One region of the Pseudarthrobacter sp. NIBRBAC000502772 genome, then DNA from elsewhere that is predicted to be linked to it. Evidence: predicted binding sites of a transcription regulator. Region 1 holds the regulator's gene; the other holds the start of a gene.

Region 1 (9,455 bases):
GATCCCCTGCAGGATCTCCTCCACGATCCGCAGCCCCGAGCGTGTGCCGAAGGGCAGGTCCACCTGGGTGACGTCTCCGGTGACCACCATTTTGGACCCGAAACCCAAACGCGTGAGGAACATCTTCATCTGTTCAGGTGTGGTGTTCTGCGCTTCGTCCAGGATGATGAAGGCGTCGTTGAGCGTGCGTCCTCGCATGTAAGCCAGCGGCGCCACTTCGATGGTCCCGGCGGCCATCAGGCGCGGGATGGACTCGGGGTCCATCATGTCGTGCAGCGCGTCGTACAGCGGGCGCAGATAGGGATCGATCTTGTCGCTCAGGGTACCCGGCAGGAACCCCAGCCGCTCGCCGGCCTCGACTGCGGGCCGGGTCAGGATAATACGGCTGACTTCTTTCTGCTGCAGCGCCTGGACGGCCTTGGCCATCGCGAGGTACGTCTTACCCGTGCCTGCAGGGCCAATCCCGAAGATCACCGTGTTCGCATCAATCGCGTCCACGTAGTTCTTCTGGTTCAGCGTCTTGGGCCGTATGGTCTTCCCCCTGCTGGAGAGGATGTCATGGGTGAGGACGTCCACAGGGTTCTGCAATGACTGGCTGCGGAGCAAGGCGACGAGCTGGTGCAACACCGCGGGGCTGATGACTGTGCCACGGGCCACGAGGCCGCGCACTTCATGCAGCAGCCGCATGATGCGGGGAACTTCGTTGGCAGGGCCGCTGAGGGACAGTTCGTTTCCGCGGACGTGGAAGTTAACGGACGGGAACTGCTCTTCGATGTAACGCAGGGCCTCGTCATGGCTGCCGAGCGATTGGACCATCTGATCGGAGTTGTCAAAGAGAACCACCTCCGTCCGGACACCGGGAAGTGAATGGGGGAATTCTCCGGCGGCGCGGTCAGTATTGAGCCGGCGCTTTCCGTTCGCTGATTCAGTCATGGTGCTGGCCCGCAGGCCCGTGGTCCCCTCCAGTTCGAAAAATTAAGTGCGCCGGCTGCTGCGTGGGGGCTGTTGCCGAGCATGCAGGAGCCAGCGGAGTCCTTCCATCTTACGCCAGGAGGCACCTCCCGGCAGCGTCAGGCGGTCCCCGGCGAGGGTGCCCGTCACCGGCATACTGCGGGACGGTTGGCGTCATTAGGTATCAACTTCATATCGGGCTCATATCGTTCCCGTTGCAGTTGGGCCGGCAGCCCGGATTCGGTCCTTTTGGCGGAGCTGGCTATGCGATGCTGGAAATCACAGCCGTCCGGGGACCGGCTCACGGGGCCCAGGCCTCGCCATTTCACAGCCGGAAAGGACAGGCCACGAGAGTGCCGGAAACAGCGACCCCCCTCAGTGCCAGGCGCGTCGCGCCGCGTTTTCGTCCGCAACGTTTCCTGGGCCTGCTGCCAGCATTCCTCCTTCTCAGCGGTTGTATCGCGGACCCCAGCCCTGAGCCCAACCTGACGGCAAACTCCAGTGCTGCCGCCACCGGCTCCCCGGGGGCACCTTCCACCAGCGCGCCCCTGGAAACCACACAGTCCTCGAATAAGGCCCCGGTCTACTGGATTGGCCGAAGCAACAGCAACGTGTTCCTATACCGGGAGTTCCGGGACGTGCCGGAGCAGGAGAATCCAGTGACCCGCGCCCTGCGGGCCATGATGTCCGAGAAGCCGCTGGACCCGGATTTCTTCACGCCCTGGCAGGATCCCGAAAAACTCGCCTCGTCCATCTCCGGCAAGAACGTCATTACCGTCGACGTCTCGGAGGATGCCTTTAACAGCAATCTCGACGCCGACATGGCCGGCCGCGCCATTCAGCAGCTGGTCTTTACCGCTACGGCAGCGGCCGCGAGTTCCGGCCTGATCGATTCCGGCCAGCAGATCCAGGTCAGGATCCTGGTGGATAGCCACACCGATTACGTTGCCTTCGACCACGTCCAGCTTGGCGACCCCATGTCCCGAGCCGCCGGAATGGTGGCGCCCGTGTGGATCATCGATCCGCAGGAAGGGACTGATTTGGCCGGCGGAAGCGTCAAGATCACGGGCCGCAGCACGGTTCCGGGCGGTAAACTCCGCTGGCAGATCCTGCGGGCCGAAGCGAACGGGAACAAGGCGCCCTACCTGACCGGGGAGACCACTGCAGCTGCCGAAGCCGCCCAGTCCGGAGTCTTTACCCTTGCCCTTAGCCTGTCCTCGGGGAGTTACGAGCTCCGCGTTTCGCAGGTGGATGCGGCCGGCACCAGCCAGGAGCTGAATGTGGATACGCGGAACTTCAACGTCCGGTAACAGCCCGCGCAGCAGTCGGCCTCAGGATACCGGTGCTGTCCAGCGTCCCAGTACATCACTCGCCAGAACAACCGCTGCCGGTCCGGCCGTGGATGACCTCAGGACGTGGTGTCCCAAGAGCGCCGTCACGGCGCCGGCGTCGCAAAGCCGGGTGACTTCGCGGGGACTGATTCCGCCCTCCGGACCAACGATGAGCAGAATTTCCCGGGGTCCGCCGTCAGCCTGGGTGCCCTGCCATGATTCCAGGACAGACCGGAGCGGCCGGACCGCGTCTTCGTGCAGGATTACGGCCAGATCCGCTGCCGCCACGGCCGCCGCAAGGCCTGGCGTTTCGACGGCGGCGCGCACCTCGGGGATCCAGGCGCGGCGTGCCTGCTTGGCGGCGGCAGTGACCACGGACTGCCATTTTGCGTGGGCCTTGGCCGCGCGCTCACCCTTCCAGCGGACAATTGATCGCTCGGACTGCCAGGGAACTACGGCATCAATCCCGAGTTCGGTTGCCGTTTCCACGGCCAGTTCATCGCGGTCCCCCTTGGCCAGGGCCTGCACCAGCACAAGCCGGATGTCGGGCCGGTCCTCCACAACGAGGGCGGAGCATTCCACGGTGAGCTCCGCGGGCGACGCCGACACAACAGTTCCCGTCAGCCGCCTTCCGGCGCCATCGGCAATGTCCACCGCCTCTCCGGGAGATAGCCGTTTTACGGTCACGGCGTGGCGTGCCTCCGGCCCTTGAAGGACAAAACGGGCACCGGGCACCAGACCGTCCAGCGACCCGGCACCGCTGAAGAAAACGGGATTGCTCACCGCTACAGGTTACCGAACCGGTCCCGCAGCTTGGCAAAGACGCCGCCGCTGGCAGCCAGTTTGCCTTCCGTGAACTGCTCGCCCCGGAGCTTCGCCAGCTGCCGCAGGAGATCCTCCTGCGCGGCATCCAGCTTGGCCGGCGTCTCCACCTGCAGATGGACCATCAGGTCCCCGCGGCCGTAACCGCGCAGGTGCGTCACGCCGAGTCCACGGAGCGTGATGATCTCCCCTGACTGCGTCCCTGCCTTGACGTCGATTTCCTGCAGCCCGTCAAAGGTTTCCAGTGACAGCTCGGTGCCTAGGGCGGCGGCAGTCATCGGGATGTGCAGCGTTGCGTGCAGGTCGTCACCGTCGCGTGCGTACGTGGCGTCGTTGTTGACCCGGAGTTCCACGTACAGGTCCCCGGACGGTCCGCCGGCCGGGCCTGCTTCGCCCTGCCCGGAGAGCTGGATCCGGGTGCCCGTGGCAACACCGGCCGGCACCTTGATGGTGAGCGACCGCCGGCTGCGGATGCGGCCCTGGCCGCTGCATTCGTTGCAGGGGTCCTTGATGACCGTCCCGAAGCCTTCGCAACTGCCACAGGGGGCCGCCGTCATGACCTGGCCCAGGATGGAGCGCACCGCGCGCTGGACCTGGCCGCTGCCGCCGCAGATATCACAGCGCACAGGGTGGCTGCCGTCGCGGCAGCATGACCCGTTGCAGGTGGGGCAGGTGACGGCTGTGTCCACTTCGAGTTTCCGGTTGACGCCGAACACGGCATCGCGGAGTTCGATCCGTACACTGATCAGCGCGTCCTGGCCGCGGCGGACCCGGGAAGCGGGGCCGGAGGTGCCGCCGGCCCCGAAGAACGTGTCGAAGATGTCCTGGAACGCGAAGCCCTGGCCGGAGTATCCACCGCCGCCGAACCCGTTGTCGGTGCCGTTCTCATTGCCGGTGGTGTCATAGATCCGGCGCTTTTGCGGGTCCGAAAGTACCTCGTAGGCATGGGTCACGGCCTTGAAGCGGTCCGATGCATCGTCCCCGGGGTTTACGTCCGGGTGGAGAGTTCGGGCCAGCTTGCGGTAGGCCTTCTTGATCTCTTCCCCGGTGGCTTCCGGCGAGACTCCGAGGACGTCGTAGTGGCTGCTCAAAGTTCGTATCTCTTCCTTGTTGTACTGACGGCAGGCGTGCTGCCGGCACTGCTCTTCGTGCCTGGACCGTGATGCTGTTACGGACCCAGAATTCTTGAAAGGTAACGGGCTACTGCCCTGACGGCGGCCATGGTGGTGGGGTAGTCCATCCGGGTAGGGCCGAGCACACCGATCTTGGCAGTGCTGTCTGGTCCGTAGCCCGTGGCCACCACGGAGGCTTCCGCTAGTCCGTCGTACGGGTTTTCACGCCCGATGCTGACTGCCACGCCCCTCGGATCCTGCGCCATGTCGCTCAGGAGGCGCAGCAGGACAACCTGCTCCTCGAGCGCTTCCAGGACCGGTCCGATACTGAGCGGAAAATCCACATTGGAGCGGGCGAGGTTCGCCGTTCCGGCCATGACCATGCGTTCCTCGCGACTGCTGTGGGCGAGCGTTTCCAGCCCGTGGGCCAGGGCCTGGGCCGCCGCGCGCTGGCCTGGGCTGACGGACGAAACGACTCCGGGCAGCGAGGGGGTCAGCCGGCTCAGCGAGATGCCCGCGAGTGATCCGAGGAAGTGTGTCCGCAGCGCGGCGATAGCGTCGTCGCCGAGGTCCTGGCCGATGTCGATCACGCGCTGTTCGACCTTGCCGGTGGTGGCGATGAGGACCACCAGGACCTGCCGGGGCGCGAGCAGGACGAATTCGATGTGGCGGATGGTGGCGCGGCTCAGATGCGGATACTGCACCACGGCGACCTGGTTGGTCAGCTGCGACAGCATCCTGACGGTCCTGTCCAGGACGTCGTCCAGATCGTCGGCGCCCTCCAGCAGCGACTGGATGGCACGCCGTTCCGCGTGGGAAAGCGGCTTTACCGCTGAAATCTGGTCCACAAACAGCCGATAGCCTTTGTCTGTGGGGATCCGTCCGGCGCTGGTGTGCGGGGCCGTGATCAGGCCGTCGTCTTCCAAGGCCGCCATGTCGTTGCGGATGGTGGCACTGGACACGCCGAGGTGGTGGCGTTCCACGAGCGCTTTTGAACCTACTGGCTCGCGGGAGTGCACATAGTCCTCCACGATGGCGCGCAGTACTTCGAGTTTGCGCGGCTCGCTCATACTCCACCTCCATCCGTGGTCACTGCAGGGTTAGCACTCGACATGCCCAAGTGCTAACAGTCTAATATGAGTCACCCCGTTGTTAGCATTGGTACCGCTCCGGGCGAAATTCCGGGCCAGGATCTAGCGGCAAGGCGGAATCAATCCATGCAGTACCAGAACTGGGGTCCGCAGGAGATCACCGCGCCCGTCAAGAGCGAACTGCCTGAGGTTCCCGTGGAACGCGGCATGGTTCTTGAAGACGCCCAGTCCGGCTGGGTGGGAGCGGTGACCCGGGTGGAGAAGTCCGGCGGCATGCATGTAGTGGCCCTCGAAGACCGGCGCGGCAAGTCCCGGTCCTTCCGGCTGGGCTTCGGGTTCCTCCTGGAGGGTCAGCCCATCCGGCTCGTTCCCCCGGCGCCCCGGCAGGCCGCCCCCGTGGCCGCCGGCCGGACGGCGTCCGGCTCGGTCCGCGTTGCCGGCCAGCGTGCCCAGGTGGCCAAAGCCAGCAGAATCTGGGTGGAGGGAAAACACGACGCCGAACTCGTGGAAAAAGTCTGGGGTGACGATCTCCGCGTAGAGGGCATCGTCGTCGAGCCTTTGCATGGCATTGATGACCTGGCGGGGGCGGTGGCCGCATTCGGTCCCGGTCCGGGACGGCGGCTGGGGGTCCTGGTGGACCACCTGGTGCCCGACTCGAAGGAGTGGCGCATCGCGGCTGCCGTGATGGCCTCCCCCGGTGCGGCCGGGAACGTCCTGATCGTCGGGCACCCTTACGTTGACGTGTGGCAGGCCATCCGGCCTGCTGTCCTGGGCATCGAACAGTGGCCGGTGGTGCCCCGCGGGCAGGACTGGAAGACCGGCATCCTGGCAGCGTTCGGCTGGCCGCACTCCACCAAGGAAGACATCGGGCTTGGCTGGCAAAAGCTGCTGGGCGCTGTCCGCAGTTACGCGGACCTGGAAGCGTCACTGCTCGGGAGAGTGGAGGAAGTCATCGACTTTCTGACGGTGCCCTGACACCGGATCCAGGTCTTGGCGGCGGCATTTGGTGGCTGAACCAGTATTCTTGGTACTGCGGAGGCTGCAGTTGCTTCAGTCCGGCATTCTCCAACCCAGCACCATTGCACTTTCGAAGGAAGAAAACCGTGGCACAAAACGCACGCGAGCACCGGGACGACCACGGCGGCCAGGGCCGTTCCGAGTACCAGGGCGTTCCGGCTAATGCGCTGCCCCTGACGGCCAGCGAAGACCGCCAGTGGGCCACGCTGGCACACTTCGGCGGGATCCTCGGCTGCGTTCCGTCACTGCTGATCTACCTGATTTTCCGTGAGCGCGGGCCGTTCACCGCCCAGGAATCCAAGGAAGCGCTGAACTTCAGCCTGCCGCCCACCATCGCGGCGCTGGTGGCCAATCTCCTGGTGTTCATTCCGGTGATCGGAAACATCTTCGCCGTCATCGCCACCCTGATCTGGATTGCCCTGACCTGCTTCTCCGTGGCCGCAGGTATCCATGTCAACAAGGGCCAGCCCCACCGTTACCAGTACAACCTGCGCTGGATCAAGTAGTCCCCACCCGCACCCTCAGTCCGGCAGGATCCTGCGGACCACGGCGTCGGCCAGCAGGCGGCCCTTCAGGGTCAGTACCAGCGTGCCGTGGAAGGCAGCCGGCGGCTCCACCAGGCCGTCGGCAATGAGCCCGGCCATGGCGTGACGGCCGTGCTCGCCCAGCGTTGACGTGGCCAGTCCCGACACGAGCCGGGCCTCAAGCATCACGCGCTCCACGTCGCGGGTTTCGGCGTCGAGCGTTTCCCGCCCGGCCGCCGGTGACAGGCCCTGAGCGAGCCGTCCGGCGTAGGCCGTGGGGTGCTTGACGTTCCACCACCGCACCCCGCCCACGTGTGAATGTGCACCAGGCCCGATGCCCCACCAGTCGTCCCCGCGCCAGTACGCGAGGTTGTGCCGGCATGCCTGCTCCGGCGTCCGGGACCAGTTGCTGACCTCGTACCAGCTGAGGCCTGCAGCGCCGATCAGCTGGTCGGCGAGTTCGTATTTGTCGGCGTGGTCGTCGTCGTCGATTCCCGGGACTTCACCACGGCGGATCTGGGCTGCCAGCTTGGTGCCGTCTTCCACGATCAGCGCGTAGGCACTGATGTGGTCAGGCTGGTAGGAGAGGGCCGTCTCCAGGGAGAACCGCCAGTCCTCCAGGGACTCCCCCGGTGTCCCGTAGATCAGGTCCAGGCTCACGGCCAGTCCGGCATCGCGCGCCCACTGCACCACCTGCGGCACGCGGCTGGGCGTGTGCGTGCGGTCCAGGACCTTCAGGACATGGGGAACGGCAGACTGCATGCCGAAGGAAACCCGGGTGAAGCCGGCATCGGCCAGAACCTGAAGGGATGCCGGGGTGACCGAGTCCGGGTTTGCTTCGGTGGTCACTTCGGCGCCGGGTTCCAGGCCCCAGTGCCCGACGGCGGCCGTCAGGATCCGTGCGAGGTCTTCCGCCGGGAGCAGCGTGGGAGTGCCGCCGCCGAAGAAGACTGTGCTCAGCGGACGGTCCGGGAGACTCGAGTGCCGCAGGACTGTGGCGGCAAAGTCGACTTCGGACACGGCCGTGGTGGCGTACGCGTCCTGTGACGCTCCGCCGCCCAGTTCGGTGGCCGTGTAGGTGTTGAAGTCGCAGTATCCGCAACGAACAGCGCAGAACGGGATGTGCACGTACAGCCCGAAAGCCCGGTCCGCGGAACCGGCCACTGCCTGGGCGGGCAGCAGACCGTCCGACGGCGCGGGGTCGCCGAGTGGAAGAATGCTAGGCATTGCAGGGGCCTCCGGTGTTGCCGGCCACTGTCATCACTACTTCTTGGCCTTGTCCTTGGACTCGTCGGTGGTCAGCGCAGCGATGAAGGCTTCCTGGGGGACCTCAACGCGGCCCACCATCTTCATGCGCTTTTTGCCTTCCTTCTGCTTCTCCAGCAGCTTGCGCTTCCGGGAAATGTCGCCGCCGTAGCACTTGGCCAAAACGTCCTTGCGGATGGCGCGGATGCTTTCCCTGGCGATGATCCTGGAGCCGATGGCAGCCTGGATGGGCACTTCGAACTGCTGGCGGGGAATGAGCTCGCGCAGTTTGCCGGTCATCATCACACCGTAGGCATAGGCCTTCTCGCGGTGCGTGATGGCGGAGAAGGCATCCACCTGTTCGCCCTGGAGCATGATGTCCACCTTGACCAGGTCGGCCACCTGCTCGCCGTCGGCTTTCCAGTCCAGCGAACCGTAGCCCCGGGTCTTGGATTTGAGGATGTCAAAGAAATCGAACACGATCTCAGCGAGCGGCAGCCGGTAGCGGATTTCGACCCTGTCCTCGGACAGGTAGTCCATGCCGCCTATAACACCGCGGCGGCTCTGGCAGAGCTCCATGATGGCGCCCACAAACTCATTCGGCGCCAAGATGGTGGCAGCCACCATCGGCTCGCGGACCTCTGCGATCTTGCCGGAAGGGTATTCGCTGGGGTTGGTCACATGGACCACCTTCTTGTCCTCCAGCGTCACTTCATACTCCACGTTGGGGGCGGTGGAGATCAGGTCAAGATTGTATTCGCGTTCGAGCCGCTCCCTGGTGATTTCAAGGTGGAGCAGGCCGAGGAAGCCGACGCGGAAGCCGAAGCCGAGCGCGGCCGACGTTTCGGGCTCGTACACCAGGGCGGCGTCGTTGAGCATCAGCTTCTCCAGCGCATCGCGGAGCACCGGGTAGTCCGTGCCGTCCAGCGGGTACAGGCCGGAGAAGACCATCGGCTTGGCATCGGCGTAGCCGGGAAGGGAGGCCGTGGCAGGCTTGGCGAGGTTGGTGACGGTGTCGCCGACCTTGGACAGGCGGACGTCCTTCACACCGGTGATGAGGTAGCCCACTTCGCCAACCCCGAGACCCTGGGAGGGGGTGGGCTCCGGGGAGCTCACCCCGATCTCGAGGAGTTCGTGGGTGGCCCGGGTGGACATCATCTGGATGCGTTCACGGGGGTGGAGCATGCCGTCAACCACACGGACGTAGGTAACCACACCGCGGTACGTGTCGTAGACCGAGTCGAAGATCATGGCGCGCGCGGGGGCGTTCGGGTCCCCTACGGGGGCCGGCAGATCGCGGACGATCTTGTCCAGCAGGACCTCGACGCCCATGCCGGTCTTGCCAGAGACGCGGAGCACGTC
Region 2 (9,689 bases), 1.7 Mb from region 1:
AAGTAGCGCACACAAATGCGGCCCCCTCCAGTGGAGGGGGCCGCATTATGGTTTGCGCGGAACGTAGTCCGGGCGCTGGGGACTAGAAGCCGCCCATGCCGCCCATGTCGTCGCCGCCACCCATGGCCGGAGCGTTCTTCTCCGGCTTGTCGGCCACAACGGCCTCGGTGGTGAGGAACAGACCGGCAATGGACGCCGCGTTCTGCAGGGCAGAGCGGGTTACCTTGACGGGGTCGTTGATGCCGGCAGCCAGCAGGTCGACGTATTCGCCGGTTGCTGCGTTCAGGCCGTGGCCTGCAGGCAGGCCGCGGACCTTGTCGACAACAACGCCAGGCTCGAGGCCGGCGTTGAAGGCGATCTGCTTCAGCGGGGCGTCGATGGCAACGCGGACGATGTTCGCACCCGTTGCTTCGTCACCGGTCAGGTTCAGGTTCGCGAACGCCTTGGCGCCGGCCTGGATCAGCGCAACGCCGCCACCGGCGACGATGCCTTCTTCAACAGCAGCCTTCGCGTTGCGGACAGCGTCCTCAATGCGGTGCTTGCGTTCCTTGAGCTCAACCTCGGTTGCGGCACCGGCCTTGATGACTGCAACGCCGCCGGCCAGCTTGGCCAGGCGTTCCTGCAGCTTCTCGCGGTCGTAGTCCGAATCGGAGTTTTCGATCTCGGCACGGATCTGGGAAACGCGGCCAGCGATCTGGTCGGCGTCGCCGGCACCTTCAACGATGGTGGTCTCGTCCTTGGTGACAACAACCTTGCGGGCGCGTCCCAGGAGTTCCAGTCCGGCGGTCTCCAGCTTGAGTCCGACTTCCTCGGCGATGACCTGGCCACCGGTGAGTACAGCGATGTCGGCCAGCTGGGCCTTGCGGCGGTCACCGAAGCCCGGAGCCTTGACGGCAACGGACTTGAAGGTGCCACGGATCTTGTTGACGATCAGCGTGGCCAGGGCCTCGCCCTCGATGTCCTCGGCAATGATCAGCAGCGGCTTGTTGGACTGCATGACCTTTTCCAGGACAGCAACCAGTTCCTTGACGTTGGAGATCTTGGAGTTGACGATCAGGATGTACGGGTCCTCAAGGACCGTTTCCTGGCGCTCGGTATCGGTAACGAAGTACGCGGAGATGTAACCCTTGTCGAAGCGCATGCCTTCGGTGAGCTCGAGCTCCAGGCCGAAGGTGTTGGACTCCTCGACGGTGATGACGCCTTCTTTGCCCACCTTGTCCAGGGCTTCAGCGATCAGGGCGCCAATTTCGTCGTCACCGGCGGAGATGGAGGCAGTAGCCGCAATCTCTTCCTTGGTTTCGATTTCCTTGGCAGAGGCCAGCAGCTCAACCGTGACGGCCGCTACGGCCTTCTCGATACCGCGCTTGAGGGACAGCGGGTCAGCGCCGGCCGCGACGTTGCGCAGGCCTTCCTTGACCAGGGCCTGCGCCAGCACGGTAGCCGTGGTGGTGCCGTCGCCAGCGACGTCGTCCGTCTTCTTGGCAACTTCCTTGACCAGCTCGGCGCCGATCTTTTCGTAAGGGTCGTCCAGCTCGATCTCCTTGGCGATGGAAACACCATCGTTGGTGATCGTGGGGGCGCCCCACTTCTTTTCGAGGACGACGTTGCGTCCACGCGGGCCGAGGGTGACCTTGACGGCGTCGGCGAGGATGTTCAGGCCCCGCTCAAGACCGCGGCGTGCCTCTTCATCAAATGCAATGATCTTGGCCATAACGGCAGTAGTCCTTTCGGGACAGTCGTTAAGAATGAACCTCACTGCAGTGCCCGCGACGGACGATCCTTCACCGGCGGCCTCTGTATGCCGCGGCTGGGGATCTCACTCCAGCTAGGTATTTCTCTCGCTCCACGACCGCCGCCAAGCCTCGATGCCGGACAAACCGGACGTTGCTTTAGCAGTCGGTACGTAGGAGTGCTAACTCAATAATTAGCACTCCCTAGGTGAGAGTGCAAGCGAAAGGTCCCCCAAATCGCCCTGTCAGGGAGGCCCGTTCGCCATCGGCGATCAGCCTGCGGCCCGGCCTGCCGCCTCATGGCCGCTGAGAACTGCCCTGTTGTCTGCGCCGTAGGTGAACACCATGTAGTTGGCCGTGGTGATGTCACCGTTGGCGTCGAAGGCAACTGGCCCCGATTCGCCGTCGTAATTAATGCCTGCCCCGGTCTTCAGGACCGCGAGGCAGCCGGTGTAGGACAGGCACGGCTTGGTGGCCGGGCCTGAGGCCTGCGCGGCGGCCTGCCCGCCTGCAGTCCCGCCGGAGACGGCGATCAGGTTGGCGGCGATGGAGCGGCCGGCATCGTCGTCAGCCTTCGCTGCCGCCAGGACCGCCAGGTTCACGGCGTCGTAGGTCTCCGCGGCGAACGAAAGGTCTTTCAGGGCAGGGTTGACCGACACAAGACGGGCCTGGAAGTCCGCAGACGGCAACAGGCCCGGCACCACTGCACGCGCGCCGTCGAGCGCCTTGGATCCAAGTCCCGAACCGTACTGGGCGAAGGCGCCGTCGCTCAGGATGATGCTCTTGCCCGAAAGTCCCGCGTTATTGAGCTCTGCGATGGCGCCCTGGGCGTCGTCCCTGGCGATCAGCACCACAGCATCAGGAGTGGCGGCCTTGGCTGCAGCTGCGGCGTTCCCGGCGTCGCCGGGCTTGAAGGCGGTGGTTGAGACAGTTTCCAGGCCGGCGTTCTTGGCGGCGCCGGCCACCGCGGCAGCTACGTCCTTTCCGTAGCTAGAGTCCTGGTGGACCACGGCAAGGCTCTTGGCGCCGCCGTCCTTGGCCAGCTTCACCAGCACCGATGCCTGGGCAACGTCCGCCGCGGCGGTCCTGAAGTAATAGCCGCCGCTCTTGTAGCGGGACAGGCCGGCAGCGGAGTTTGCAGGCGAGACGAGGGGGACCCGGGCGGCCGAGAGGACGTCGATGGCAGCGGTGGCGTGACTCGAATCCGTGGGTCCAATGACCGCGTCAACCTTGGCTGAGGCCAGATTCCTGGCCTGCGCGTCGGCGCCATCACCGGCGCCTACCACCAGATCCACAGGCCTGCCCTTGTGGCCGCCGGCCGCATTTATTTCCTTGATTGCAAGTTGGGCCGCGGCAAGCTGCGAGTCATTGAGGAAGGCCTGCTTCCCTGTGCTGTCCTGGATCAGCCCGATCCGCAGCGTGCCGTCACCGGATGCTTCAGCGGATTCAACGCGGGCATTGCCGCCGGCTCCGGCACAGCCAGCCAGTGCCAGCAGGAGGCCCGCCCCTGTGATTGTGCGGACGATTGTTGAACGCAAGCTGCGGGAGATCACTGCGCGGGCCGGACGTTTTCTGCCTGCGGGCCCTTCTCGCCTTCACCGACTTCAAGCTCCACGCGCTGTCCCTCATCCAGCGCCCGGTAACCTTCGCCCTCAATGGCCGACCAGTGCACAAAGACATCGTCCCCGGAGCCGTCCACCGTAATAAAGCCGTAGCCCTTTTCGGCGTTGAACCACTTAACCGTTCCCAATGCCATGATGTCCACTCTTTTCCGTCGTGCCGTCGGTCCCCGTCGGAAGTGTGCCGCTTGTTACGGACCGAAGCCTGAAATCACTCTAGCGACAAGCCATCCGGCGGGCCGAACCACACGGCCGCTCCGGTGCCCAAAAGTTACTCAGGCGTGACCGCGAGACGCTACTGGTAGCCCGGCCCCAGGACAACAACCAACGGCACCTGGAAGTCCTGGCTCTCCACCAGGGTAGGGATGTTCAGGAGTTCGGAGAGTGCTTCGGCGTTGGCCTTCTGCGCCGGTCCTGAATAGAAGATTGCGGATGTCTGCTGCGGAGCGCCGCCCCAGTTCCCCACCTGGCCCAGCGTCCAGCCATCGGCCTGGACCATAGAGCTGATGCGTCCGGCGAGCCCGGCCTTACCGGCGGCGTTGTAGATGGCCACGCCCTGGGTCTTGTCCAGCACAACCGCGGAGGGAATGTTACTGGGCGAAGCGCTGGGCTCGGCGTCAGGGCTATTAGAGGGCTTCGGGTCCGTGGAGGCTTCAGCGGTGGCCGACGGTGCCGCGCTTGCCTCGGGGGCCGCGGCCGATTCCAGGCTGGTGGAGGCATCACTGCCGGCCTGGGTGAACCCGAGCTTGGGAAGGATCAGGAAGGACACCACTCCAATGGCCAATGCCACAATCCCCACCGCGAGGATGGGCCACAGCTTGCGGCGGGCAGGCGCCGAGGCCGCACGGTGGACGCCTTGCCGTGAGGCGGACTCCGGAACCTTGTCGAATTCATCCCGAGCGTATTTGGTCATGATGGGGAGACGTCCTTGTTGATTGCTGCTGATGGCTCAGCACGAGCGTGGTCAGGCGTCGGAACCCAGGCGTCGTGCAGTGCGTGCCCGGTGACGCGACGTACGTAGTCTACGCAATCTCTTGACCAGCATGGGGTCGTGGGCCAGTGCGGCCTCGGTGTCGATGAGGGCGTTGAGCAGCTGGTAGTAGTGCGTTGCGGACAGATCGAACAGCTCCCTGATGGCCTGTTCCTTGGCCCCGGCGTACTTCCACCACTGCCGCTCGAGTGCCAGCATCTGCTGGTCGCGCTCGCTCAACGGGGAGTCACGGAGGGTAAAGTCAGCCAGCAAAGAACCGCGCTCCTCCGGCTCCGGCATATGTTCCCGAGCAGGTTCCGCCACGACGCACCCCTTCGCTGGTCTCGCTGAATCACCGGTCAAGTTACAAAATCTCCTCCCCATGCTACGGCGTGAATAACACGGTTGTCATTTGCGCCCCGGCCGCAGCGTCCGGCAACCCTGCGAGAATGGGAGCGTGTTTGAATCTGACGCGCTGTTCGAACTGACGACGGACCCGGCGGAGGCCGTTGGCTTTGCCGAGATGGCCGTCTTGCCGCTCAGTGAGCTGATGGCTGCCGACTGGGCGAAGGCGCTGAGCCCCGTAGAGAGTGAGCTGCGCGGCGTCCTAGGCTTCCTGGCCACCGAAGTTGCCGCGGGGCACCGGGTGCTGCCGGCGCCGTCGAACGTTCTGCGCGCCTTCCGGCAGCCGCTGGCCGGCGTGAAGGTCCTGGTAGTGGGCCAGGACCCCTACCCGACGCCGGGCCACGCGATCGGCCTGTCCTTTGCCGTTGACGGGCGGACCCGCCCCATCCCGCGGAGCCTGGCGAATATCTACCGTGAGCTGGAGTCCGACCTCGGCCTTCCGGCGCGCGTCCACGGCGACCTGTCCGCCTGGGCCAGCCAGGGGGTCCTGCTGCTTAACCGGGTCATGAGCGTCCGGGCCGGGGCAGCCGGCTCCCACCGGGGCAAAGGCTGGGAGGCCATCACGACGGCGGCAGTCACCGCGGTGGCCAGCCGGCGCACTTCCGACGGCGGGCCGTCGCCGCTGGTGGCGGTGCTGTGGGGCAAGGACGCGGAGAGCGTCCGGCCCCTCCTGCCCGGGGCGGCGGTCGTGTCCAGCGCCCACCCCAGCCCGTTGTCGGCGTCGCGCGGATTCTTCGGCTCCCGGCCCTTCAGCACCATCAACCAACTGCTGCAGGACCAGGGATGCCCCGGCGTAACCTGGGAACTCCCTCCGGTCCCTTAGCTTAGGCTTGCCTTATGAGCACTCTTCCGGCCGCCACCAACGCCACGAAAAATACACGTCCGCAGATCGATCTCACTGTCATCCGACGGGAAGAACTCTCGCCACACATGGTCAGGATCGTGGCCGGCGGCGAAGGCTTTGCCGCCTACGTGAACAACACCTTCGTGGACCGCTACGTCAAAATCGTCTTCCCGCAGCCCGGCGTTGACTATGCCCAGCCCCTGGACCTGTGGACCATCCGCGAAACCATGCCCCGCGAGCAGTGGCCCTTCACCCGCACCTACACGGTCCGCTGGGTGGACACCGAGGCCCAGGAACTCGCCATCGACTTTGTGATCCACGGCGACGAAGGGCTGGCCGGCCCTTGGGCGGCTGCCGCCAAGCCCGGGGACGCCTTCACCTTCACCGGCCCGGGCGGCGCCTACAACCCGGCGTCTGACGCTGACTGGTACCTCTTTGCCGGCGATGAAGCCGCACTTCCTGCGATCGCCGCCGCCATCGAATCGTTGCCGGCTGAAGCGGCCGGCCTGGCGTTTATCGAGGTGGACAGCGACGCCGACATCCAGCCCCTTGCGTCCCCGGCGGGCGTTAAGGTGACCTGGCTACGCCGCCAGGGCGCGCCGGCCGGCGCCGGGGACCTCCTCGTCTCAGCGGTGGCCGACGCCGAATGGCCCACTGGCCGCGTTGACGTTTTTGCCCATGGCGAGCGCGGCTACATGAAGCGGCTGCGGGACGTGTTTTTCGTCCAGCGCGGCCTGGAACGGAGCCAGGTTTCGCTGTCCGGCTACTGGGCCCAGGGCCGGGTGGAGGACGACTTCCAGGCCGAGAAGAAACTGCCCGTCGGGAAGATCTGACCGGGATTTTCCGACGGCGACACGCGGCTAGCGGCGGCGGGCGCGGCGGCGTTCGTTGCTGGCCAGGCTGCGCGTGAGCGGCCGGGCCAGGGTGTCGCCGAGGACAATGCCGGCGGCCGTGCCCAGGACGATCGCGCCGGCGTTGAGCATGCCGCCAGCTCCCAGCAGGACTTCGGATTCCTCGATGGTCAGCACATACATCGAGCGGAAGATGGTCAGTCCAGGCAGCAGGATCAGGGCCGCCGGGACGGCCACCACCAGCTGGGGAGCGCCCATTTTCAGCGCCACCACCCGCGCCAATAGTCCAATCACAACGGCCGCGACCGCCGGGGAAAACCGGTCACCGACGCCGAGGGAAGCAGCGCCAAGCAGTACAAAATAGCCCACCACGCCCACGGCTGCGGTGGGCAGCAGCAGTTCCCACGAGGTCTGCTCCGTCACGCCGATGGCCATCACTGCCACGGCGATAAGGATCACCAGGACCCAGAGGTCGTAGGCAGGCGGGAACGTCTCCGTGACGCTAATCGGCTGCATCCCGGTCATCGAACCGATCACAAAGGCCACCGCGATCCCGGCCACAATCGCGCCGAACGTCAGCAGGGTGGACAGGAACCGGCCCGCGGCCGTCACGGGGAACCCGTTGATGGCGTCCTGGACCGACGAGACGAGGCGTCCGGTGGGCAGGAGCAGGAGGATGCCGCCCACCACCACAATCGCCGGTGCGTTAGTGAGGTCAAAGCGCCACAGCAGCAACGCGGTGAGCGTAACGCCGAAGGAGCATGCCGCCGTCGTGAAGAAGTCCGGAACCCTCCACCGGCCCAACTGGCGGGCGAGCAGGCTGACGCCGATGTTGGCAACAAAGGCGATGCCCGAGGAGACCAGACCTCCGCCGAGTACGCCCACAAAGACTGCGGCGAACACGCCGAAGGCAACAGTGACCATCCAGCGTGGAAACGGTTTGGGGCTGGTGATGGCCTCGTCCAGCCGGCGGATCGCCTCATCGCGGCCCACTCCCCGGCCACGATGTCCGTCACCAGCCGGTGTACTTTGGCCAGCCCGGCATAGTTGTTTGTCCATGACCGCACCACCCGAAGCAGCGCGATGGGCGTCTGGTCCTTGGGCGCATAGTTAATGGCCACCGACTGGTTGGTGATGTCCACTTCGATGTTTTTCAGCCCCAGCGCCGCGGTGACGGCAATAATGCTCGTCTCCACTTCCAGGGCGCCGGCCCCGTACCGGAACATGGTCTCGGCCAGGTGCAGGGAAAAGTCCAGGGTCTTGCGTGCGGACGTGTCCACGCCTCCCACCTGGATCATGGGGTTGGCGTAGGGGCTTCCGGCGAGCCTGTCCACAATGCTCAGTGGCGCCGTCGGCGGGTTCTCCCCCCGCACCAGGCGCCGCAGCATCCGCTTGGCCGCGGCATCCTGGCGGAGCTGGGAGGGGGTGAGCGGCTCTGTTTTGGGCAGGCTGTCGGTGGGAGGCCTGCGCCTTGGGTTTTCAGGTCGATCGTTCACCTTGGTGCTCCTCCCTTTCTGGCAGTTCGTGGTTTGGTGTTAGGCCTGGCGCTTCAGTGGCAGTTTGCCCAGCAGGGTGCGCGCCGCCGCGATGGCCGCGCGGACCAGGCGGTTGGCCTGGAAGGCTGCCGGCCGCACCGGCATCACGAAGTCACCCAAGAGCTGAACCACGTCGCCGCCGAAGCCCTTCTTGAACTCGTAGCCGCCGTGGCCTTCTTCGTCCTGTCCCTGGATGCCGAAGGTGCCGTAGAAGTTGTAGCGCGAGTAGCCCTTGTCCAGCCCGTGCAGCATCATTCCCCAGTACAGGGACGTGGCGCCGTTGAAGTAGATGTAGTCCTGCTTGGTGCCGCCGATAACGCAGACCACCTCGTCGCCGAAGCAGACGAAGTGGATGGCGGCCACTGTAGCCACACCCACCGAGTCCGGGAACCGCTCGATGTCCTTGAGGCTGCGCTCGTAGCTGTCCACGAGGTCCTGGACAACCTTGAGCCGGTTGGCTTTCTTCTTGCTGCCGGTCTCTTCGACTTCACGGCGGAGTTCGGCTGCGGACGCGGATTCCGCTTCCAGGCGTTCGGTGATGGACTTCCGGTACGCGGGGATGTCGATCTTGGCCATCATAAGTTTGGTGAACTCGGCCGAGGTGGTCCGCAGGAGCTGTTCGTAGTATTCGCGTTCGCGGTAGAAGAAACCCTTCTCGTCCCCGGCTGTGCTCAGCGCGTCGTAGAACTCGTCAAGGGTCTCCAACGTGGCCTGCTCCAGGAATACACCGTTCTTTTCAGCCTTCCGGATGGCCTTCCGTGTCCGGTAGCTGGTACCCATGATGAGCTCCTCGGCGTCCGCGATGCCGTCGAGCCGCTTGATGAACATCCAGTTCACGTTGGCGAAGTTCATGTCGGAGCCCTGGTGTTCAAAACCAAGGCCCGCCAGTTCCGCCACGAGCGGCCTGTTGTCCACGATCTCGGGGTGTTCGGCGCCGTCGGCATCGCGGGCGATGTACGTCAGGTTCGGGGAAATCCGGAGTTCGGCGGCCTTGCGTTCCGTGGCGCGTTCCTTGAGAAGTCCGACGACGTCACGCACCAGTGCGGCGTCCGTGTAGTCCAGGAGGGGGCCCTTGGCGCACTCGCACACCTTGTAGCCCCAGCGGTTGGTGGTGAAGTTCAGTTTCCCGGCGGCGACCAGGTCGCCGTCACGCCTTACACCGAACAGTTCCACTGACTGACCGCGGGCGCGCTGGAAACGGGTGAAGTCAGCGGACTGGATGAAGTTGTTTTGCGGATGCTTGAGGGAGAAGGACTCAAACTCGGCATCGCTGAGGACGCTGAGCTCGAGTCCGGCTCCGGCCTTGGTTGGATTCACGGAAATAACCTCATCTATGGCTGGGCTGCCGACTGGGGCAGGCGCTGGCCTTCGTGGTGTGGATGGTGAGAGTGGCTGGTGGGCGGTCAGTAGAACTGCTGGCCGGTGCGTGCGGTTTCAAGCCGGCGGAAGACCCGTTCCGCGCCCTTGACCCACAGGGTGTGCCTGACGGGCGACAGCACGTGGTCGTAGCAGCCGACGAAGTCCGTCACCGTCTTGGTGAAGCTCGTTTTGAACATTCCCATGCCGTACAGGTGGTGGGTCTTGTCCTTGATCAGGCCAGAGGGCGGCGTGCCGCAGAAGTCGTACTCGGTGCAGCCGAGTTCCTGCATTCTCCGGATGGCCTGCCACTGGACCAGGTGCGAATCGCCGTACTGCTTCCTGTTCTGGGTGGAGCCGCCGTCCTTGTAGGTTGCCT

The links. Region 1 encodes HrcA, which represses chaperone genes, less so after heat shock. Its sites were predicted from a motif close to TTNGCACTCGNNNNNNNCGAGTGCNAA; they were not measured.
Region 2: a site for HrcA is predicted at 1,890-1,916, ahead of groL (chaperonin GroEL). Genes of this name have one in related genera too.

Annotation. Positions count from the first base shown of each region.
Region 1 covers NZ_CP041188.1:3,043,894-3,053,348, forward strand. The annotation lists gene NIBR502772_RS13995 (PhoH family protein) at 1-933, opposite strand, end outside; gene NIBR502772_RS14000 (GerMN domain-containing protein) at 1,305-2,261, shown strand; gene NIBR502772_RS14005 (16S rRNA (uracil(1498)-N(3))-methyltransferase) at 2,283-3,065, opposite strand; gene dnaJ (molecular chaperone DnaJ) at 3,068-4,195, opposite strand; gene hrcA (heat-inducible transcriptional repressor HrcA) at 4,273-5,286, opposite strand; gene NIBR502772_RS14020 (DUF3097 domain-containing protein) at 5,434-6,282, shown strand; gene NIBR502772_RS14025 (DUF4870 domain-containing protein) at 6,411-6,830, shown strand; gene hemW (radical SAM family heme chaperone HemW) at 6,846-8,075, opposite strand; gene lepA (translation elongation factor 4) at 8,112-9,455, opposite strand, start outside.
Region 2 covers NZ_CP041188.1:1,351,735-1,361,423, reverse strand. The annotation lists gene NIBR502772_RS06520 (ABC transporter substrate-binding protein) at 1-6, shown strand, start outside; gene groL (chaperonin GroEL) at 83-1,711, opposite strand; gene NIBR502772_RS06510 (ABC transporter substrate-binding protein) at 2,003-3,268, opposite strand; gene NIBR502772_RS06505 (cold-shock protein) at 3,280-3,486, opposite strand; gene NIBR502772_RS06500 (LytR C-terminal domain-containing protein) at 3,645-4,262, opposite strand; gene NIBR502772_RS06495 (DUF3263 domain-containing protein) at 4,314-4,643, opposite strand; gene NIBR502772_RS06490 (uracil-DNA glycosylase) at 4,777-5,547, shown strand; gene NIBR502772_RS06485 (siderophore-interacting protein) at 5,562-6,401, shown strand; partial or broken gene NIBR502772_RS06480 (threonine/serine exporter ThrE family protein) at 6,429-7,915, opposite strand; gene NIBR502772_RS06475 (peptidoglycan bridge formation glycyltransferase FemA/FemB family protein) at 7,955-9,271, opposite strand; gene NIBR502772_RS06470 (peptidoglycan bridge formation glycyltransferase FemA/FemB family protein) at 9,358-9,689, opposite strand, start outside.